One region of the Enterococcus avium genome, then DNA from elsewhere that is predicted to be linked to it. Evidence: riboswitches for the same ligand, from Rfam matches in the RefSeq annotation. Region 1 holds a riboswitch; the other holds the start of a gene.
What was found. Region 1 has a riboswitch for magnesium ahead of mgtA (magnesium-translocating P-type ATPase). Riboswitches for the same ligand answer to the same signal wherever they lie in the genome.
Positions count from the first base shown of each region.

Region 2: it holds a riboswitch for magnesium, as region 1 does, so the genes downstream of both, AUF14_RS20925 (FtsW/RodA/SpoVE family cell cycle protein) here and mgtA (magnesium-translocating P-type ATPase) in region 1, are expected to answer to the same signal.

Region 1 is NZ_NBSL01000002.1:1,073,584-1,077,009, reverse strand. Features, by position in the region: gene mgtA (magnesium-translocating P-type ATPase) at 1-2,074, opposite strand, end outside; M-box (ykoK) riboswitch at 2,247-2,412, opposite strand; gene AUF14_RS05585 (nitroreductase family protein) at 2,437-3,180, opposite strand; gene AUF14_RS05580 (aminotransferase-like domain-containing protein) at 3,181-3,426, opposite strand, start outside.
Region 2 is NZ_NBSL01000003.1:1,112,980-1,116,405, forward strand. Features, by position in the region: gene AUF14_RS20920 (FtsW/RodA/SpoVE family cell cycle protein) at 1-313, opposite strand, end outside; gene AUF14_RS20925 (FtsW/RodA/SpoVE family cell cycle protein) at 285-1,433, opposite strand; M-box (ykoK) riboswitch at 1,546-1,714, opposite strand; gene AUF14_RS20930 (alpha/beta hydrolase) at 1,901-2,596, opposite strand; gene AUF14_RS20935 (pentapeptide repeat-containing protein) at 2,597-3,232, opposite strand.

The sequences.
Region 1 (3,426 bases):
AAAATGGTAGAAATGCACTAGCAATTAAAATCGAGAAAACATTCCCAAAATTTGAGCTGATGGTGATCTTAATGTATTTCATCATATTGCTGAATACTCGTCGTCCTTCAATCACACCATTTTCTAGAACGCCTAAGCTTTTTTCTAATAAAATAATGGAACTAGCATCCTTTGTGATGTCGGCTGCTGTATCAACCGAAATTCCGACATCTGCTTTTCTTAAAGCAGGTGCATCATTGATGCCATCACCCATAAAGCCAACAGTGTGTCCCTTATTTTGCAAAGCTTCAATGATTCGTGATTTTTGCATCGGATTTAGTTTTGCAAACAGATTTGTAGTTTCAGCTGCTTGATACAGTTCATCGTCTGACATTTCATCGATTTGATTACCTAACACATATTGATCTGCAGGGATTCCCACATCCTGACAAACTTTTTGTGCCACGATCGCATTGTCGCCTGTTAGAACTTTTACCGCTACTCCGTGCTGCTGCAAGGATTTAATTGCCGGTTTAGCTGATGCCTTGGCAGGATCAAGGAAGCCCATGAAGCCCACCAAGGTCATATCTTTTTCATCATCTGTTGAATAGATGGCTTCATCATGTGCGTCACGACGAACAGCTACTGTAATGACACGCATGCCTTGACGATTCATTTTTTCATTGACGGTTTGTAGCTGTTGGCGAATTTCTGGGGTTAACTCTAGAATCTCTCCATCAATCTCCACATATTTACAAATTGCTGCCATTTCTTCAACCGCGCCCTTAGTGATCATCAATTGATGCTCGTCTGTTTTCATCACGACAGTTAAACGGCGACGAGAAAAATCAAAGGGAATCTCATCAATTTTTTGAACCATTTGATAGGGCAAATGTCGATCTTGTTCTTCAAAATAATTGATTACGGCAATATCCATCAAATTCTTCCAGCCCGTTTGATAGGTAGAATTCATGAATGCAAGGTCTAATACTTGTTCGTTTTCATTTCCTAAAGGGTCCAAATGTTGAACCAAAACAACTCGATCTTCCGTAATTGTCCCAGTTTTATCTGTACAGAGGACATCCATTCCACCTAAATTTTGGATTGAAGCCAACTCTTTCACAATCACTTTGTGTTTCGATAATGTCAATGCTCCTTTTGCCAAGTTAGAGCTCACAATCATCGGCAACATTTCAGGCGTCAAGCCGACTGCAACTGCAATGGCGAAGAAGAAGGCACTGCTCCAATCACCCTTCGTTAAGCCGTTTATCAGAAAAACTAATGGAAAAAGAATCATAACCATCCGCAGTAATAATTTGCTGACTCTAGCTAATCCTAAATCAAATGACGTTTTCCCCCGTTTGGATGTGGCATTTTTGGCGATATCTCCGAAAAATGTTTGCTGACCCGTTTTTAAAATAATGGCTTTTCCTTGACCACTTAGCACATCCGTTCCCATAAAAACCAGATTTGTTAAGTCTAATGCTGTGGCTTCTTCCGTCAATTCCTTGTCTTTTACTAGAAATTTTTCAACAGGCATCGATTCTCCTGTTAACGACGATTGGTTAACAAAAAGGTCTTTTGTCCAAATCAATACGGCATCTGCTGGAATCATATCACCAGTTGCTAACGTCAAAATATCACCAGGGACGACTTCATCCATCGGAATTTCTTTCGTTTCTCCATTACGGGTAATTGCCGCAGTATTTTCGATCATTTCCTTTAATTCGATGCTTGCCTTTTGCGAACGGTATTCTTGAATAAAGGTAATCAGCACACTAGCCAAAATCATGATCGTCATAACAACCGCCGCTTCTATGTCATTGGTTAATAAGGAAACAATTGCTAATGCAGCTAAGACATACACGAACGGATCATTAAATGCTTGTAAAAACAGCAAAATTCCTGGTGTTGGCTTCTGTGCTGAGACTTCATTTGGACCATATTCTTCCAATCGGCTTTGTGCATCTTCTTCAGATAATCCCTGTAAAGAGGTTCTCAGGTTTAGAAAAAGATCACGATCAGATAAAATCGCTAATTTCTTTAGCTCTTGGTCTTTGTTGACTTTGCGAGCAAGAAGGCTTTTTTTGTTCATCATAATGGTTCCTCCTAAAATTCAGGACAACCGCAGTCGTCCGCGAGTAATTACTTTTCGGTCGACTATCTTCATGATCCATCTTCCTCACATCCTTTCATTTCGTTAACAGTCTAGGCGCTTTAGGACACAAATAAAGCGCGCACTCGAAAATGAGCACGCGCGAAAGTTTCATTCATGTTCATCGTCGAGCTTTAGCACTATAGGGCGTAGACAGAATCTGTCAGCTACGTTATGAATCACCTTCACGATAATCCCTGTTATACCCATTGGCGTCTCTCGACATTTTTGGGCAGTAGCCTGTGTCCGTATAGGAGCCTCACCTAACAATTAATTTAATTTTCATCCTTACTATAAGTCACTTACTTATCGGTGTCAAACGTAACACTGAAAAATTTATTGATTTTCAGAAATTCATCAACTTTTTTGTTTGGTGAACTGCTGAAATAATCTGCAAACTTTTTGCTCCATAATTTCGTTTCACGAGCCTCTGCAAATTTTTCCATCGTATCATCATACTCTTCAATCAAAGAATAATCGTAATCTTTATATGTGTCATAATGAATCACCGCTTCTTCTGGCAATCTTGGTTTTATTCGCATATCCACATTAGGCTTTCCAATACTCAAGCCTGCGACCGGCAGCACATAATCGGGCAGTTTTAATAGTTTGCTTACCTCTGCAATATCTTTGCGAATAGACCCCACAACTACAGAACCTAATCCCAATGCTTCAGTCGCAATTACTGCATTTTCCAACGCTAACGCTGTATCGGTAACAGCCGTGATCAATGGATCAAATCCTTCGTTAATTCGATAATCCATCTCATACTGCTCAGCTACCTTTTGCGTCCGTTTCAAATCCGCTACAAATACTAAAAATACTGAACTATGCAGCATATGAGAATTTCCAGGATTCATTGCCACGAGCTGCCGGCGGATCTCCGTATCCCTTACGACAATGATGCTGTACATTTGACCGTTCATCCAGCTGGGAGCTTGACGACTAGCTTGCAGAATCTTTTGCAGCTCTGCTTCTGATAATTGGTAGGTTTCATCAAAATTCCGATATGTTCTGTGCTGATTCATCACTTCTAACGCTTCCATTTAACTCCTCCTTAATTCCTTTGAAATTACAAACAACTTAGAAAAAAATTCTTGTCGTGTTTGATCCGTCATTCGAGTATAATTCACTCTCATTGCCATTGTATCATTACTAAATAAAAATGCGGGGGCAATCACTAATTTTTCTCGCAGAAAAATATCCCAATCTTTTCGGGTTAAGCGCTGATGACGCCAAGTCAGATATACATAAATGCCACCCTCGATAGACGATATATGCCAATCCTCAGC
Region 2 (3,426 bases), on a different contig from region 1:
GCAGCCACCGTTTCGTATTTGTCACCGCAAACATAGCCGGGTCATGAAACCAATATAAAAGAGCCATCAAGCCCAATGAAAGAACATAAAAAAGCGGGGCATATTTCAATAAATGAGACGTTGTAATGCGACTCACTATCCCCATTGCCGCTAATGAAAGCAAGCAAAAAAGAATCTGTTTCATCATTACACTTTTCACATCGATACCATCCAGCTCAGCTGCCAATGATTGAATACCGATACTAATTAGATAAAACAAGAAAAGCGGTAAAAATAGAGAATAATTAAATTCGTTGCTCAAACGTTTCATCATGTGTTTGGACCTCCGAAGATAATTTTAAGCAGATACCAAGAGCTGCAGAAAGAATCAAATAGCTAGTTCCGCCATAACTAATAAAAGGCAGAGGCACACCCGTCATGGGTATCAAGCCTAAAATACTTGCGATATTGATGCTTGTTTGGAACAATAACAAACTTCCCACACCGAAATAAATCAAACTAACTTGCTGGTTGCCTTCCTTCGATGCCAATACAAATAGACGAAGCGCAATCAAAAAAAGCAACGCCAATACGAATAACCCAACAATCACGCCTAACTCTTCAACCAAAATCGAATACACAAAATCCGTTTCGGCAACTGGAAGATAGCCCTTTTTGGTGATACTATTTCCTAGACCTCGACCAAAGAAGCCGCCATTATAAAGAGCATAATAGGAATTGCTCATTTGAAATCCTTTTCCATAAGGATCTAAAAATGGATCTCTGACTAATCGAATACGATCATAAGTATGAGCGAACAATTCAGGCAATAGATGATGACTACCCAGAAAAAGAATCATGCCGCCTGTCAAAACAATCCCCATAAAAATCGTTAGAAAGAGAATCACCGACAACTGATATGGTAATTGCGCAGTAGTTATGATTATTAATGCGATCCCCCAAATAATAATTGCACCCGTTACCTTTGGCTGGAGCAAAATCAATAATCCACTAAGTAAGACAAGGCCACAAGGAACCAACATTTCATGTCGTGTCCGTTTCACTCGGAAAAAGTAAGCTAAATAAAGAATTAATGCAACATTTGTCACTTCCGATGGCTGGAATTGGATTCCTAATATAGACACCCATCTCTGTGCACCATTAATGCTGACGCCCGCTATTTTTGCCAGCAGCAGACTAACCAACCCGATCACTAGCAATCCTTTTGCTAGTATTCCCTTTGTCAAAACATTGCTTTTCACATGAAAAATGAACGCAATAAGTAACCAACTCAGCCCAATAAAAATCGCTTGCTTGCTAAATAATGTTAACGGGTTTTCTCCTTCAGCCATCAGGCGATAGGAGCTCGCACTGAAGACAATTAAAAGACCGATTAGACTAACTCCCAAATAAGGTAGCAACAATAGCCAATCGATCTTTCTTTTTTTTATCATGTATAGCTCTCCCTTCATCAAGTAATTGTTTGAGACGAGAGAGTCCACAGTAAATAACCTAAAAAAAACACCAAACGTTAGCAAAAAAACTAACAAGTCTGGTGTCTCACACAATCAATCTCATCGTCTGAGTTTTAGCACTAAACAACGTAAAGAATTCCTTCTTAGCTATTTTATGAAAAGCCTTAATCCGACAATTCCTGTTTTACACATTGGCGTCTTTCGACGTTTCTGCGCAATAGCTTATATTTGTTTAGGAGCCTCACCTAACAAGTTTACTTATATTTACTTTCACAAAGAATACTACTTTTTTTATACGTAAATAGCAAAAAAAATCGTCATACCTTACGTCATCTTTAAAATCGCTTATGAAATCCTTTACTAAAAATTTACTAGGAAAAATATTCTTTTTATGATATTCAAATCGAAAAAAAGTATCCTAGCTAAAATTAACTAGGATACTTCTTTTAAATACTCTTTTTCAACCATTCCTGATAAACCTGCAACTGCTTTGTCGTATGGAAGAAATGCTCTCCTTCGTTAAAAACAGTTAATGAACTATTGGGTGTTTCAGAGAACTTTTCAATCGTTGCTCTTGAGGTCAGATTATCTTTGCTGCCATAAAGAATTTTTGTTGGAGCTGTCCAATTAATCGGATGCTCAACAACATACTTATAGTAGTCCCATTCCAGTGTCTTGATCGGCGTTTCGATAATCTTTTCCCGTTGCAGATCGGCTTTGGTTAATCCCGACCAAAGCAGCATATTTTCGATCAATTCCTGCATATCAACGATTGGTGATAGGAAGAGACTGTGTTCGATCGGTTTATTTTGACACGCTAACATACCAAAATAGGCCCCTATACTGCAGCCAAATAACGAAAATGTTTTTGTTTGCTCTTCCAGTTCATGCAAAATTTTATTCACATCGGCTACAACATTTTGCGGGTTTAACGCATAGTCAACTCCCTTTCGGTCGCCGTGTTCTGGCAGATCAAAGCTCCAAACTTGATATCCATTTTGTGTGGCAATCTCAGCCAACAATTGAATGACGGTATCTTCCTTATGAGATTGATCGCCGTGAAATGCTAAGATTATCTCATCGCTTGGTTCTCCCCAACAAATAACAGGAATCTTTTTGATATTCTTTTTTTCTCTTTTCATTTAAGCCTCCTCAATTTGTAAACCTAATCCAGCCGCAATGGTCATAGCTTGATAAGAATTCACTTTCAATCCTTTTAGATGCTCCATCGAAAAAGCTATCTTGCTAAATTGATTCGTAGTAAGATCCAATCCAGATAGTTTTGTCCGCATCCAGTTGCTATTATCCAATTCGTTATTGGACAAGAATAAATGCTTCCAAGTTACTTCAAAGAATTCGCTGTCCGTCATTTGACAATTTTCAAAGGCGACATTTTTTAAATTCGTCGCACTATATGAGCCGAAGTTAATCACACAATCCTTGAACTGACAATCCCTTAAATAACTCTCTGCGAAATTACAACCAGTCAATTTACAGCTTTCAAAAATAACCTGATGAAAGCTGCCACCGATCCATTCCAGATTTGAGAAATCACAATTCTTAAAAATTACATTACTCGCTTCAAATCGATATAATTTAGTCCGCTGCATCGTGATTTTCTCTAAAATCGAACGACGTAACACTAAATTTTCACAGGTTAAATAACTATAATCAAAATCCGTGCCATGGACATCCTCAATGGTTGCTTCATCTTCCAAGTAAAAATCCTCAGAGAAATTTTTCGGTAAAATCGGTGGTGCAGGATAATTCTTTTTCATTGCCTTGCTCCTTGTTCAATTTAAAGTATTAATTTTTTATCAAAAATTAATTTCAGTTTCTCGCCGTATATCATTCTGCTAAACCGCTCATTTGTGATCATCCTCAGAAGCACGTTTTTCTCTTGCATTCTTAGACACTGCAAAAAGCAGAACTGACATCCTTGTTCATTTTAAAGTAATGGAATTACACCATA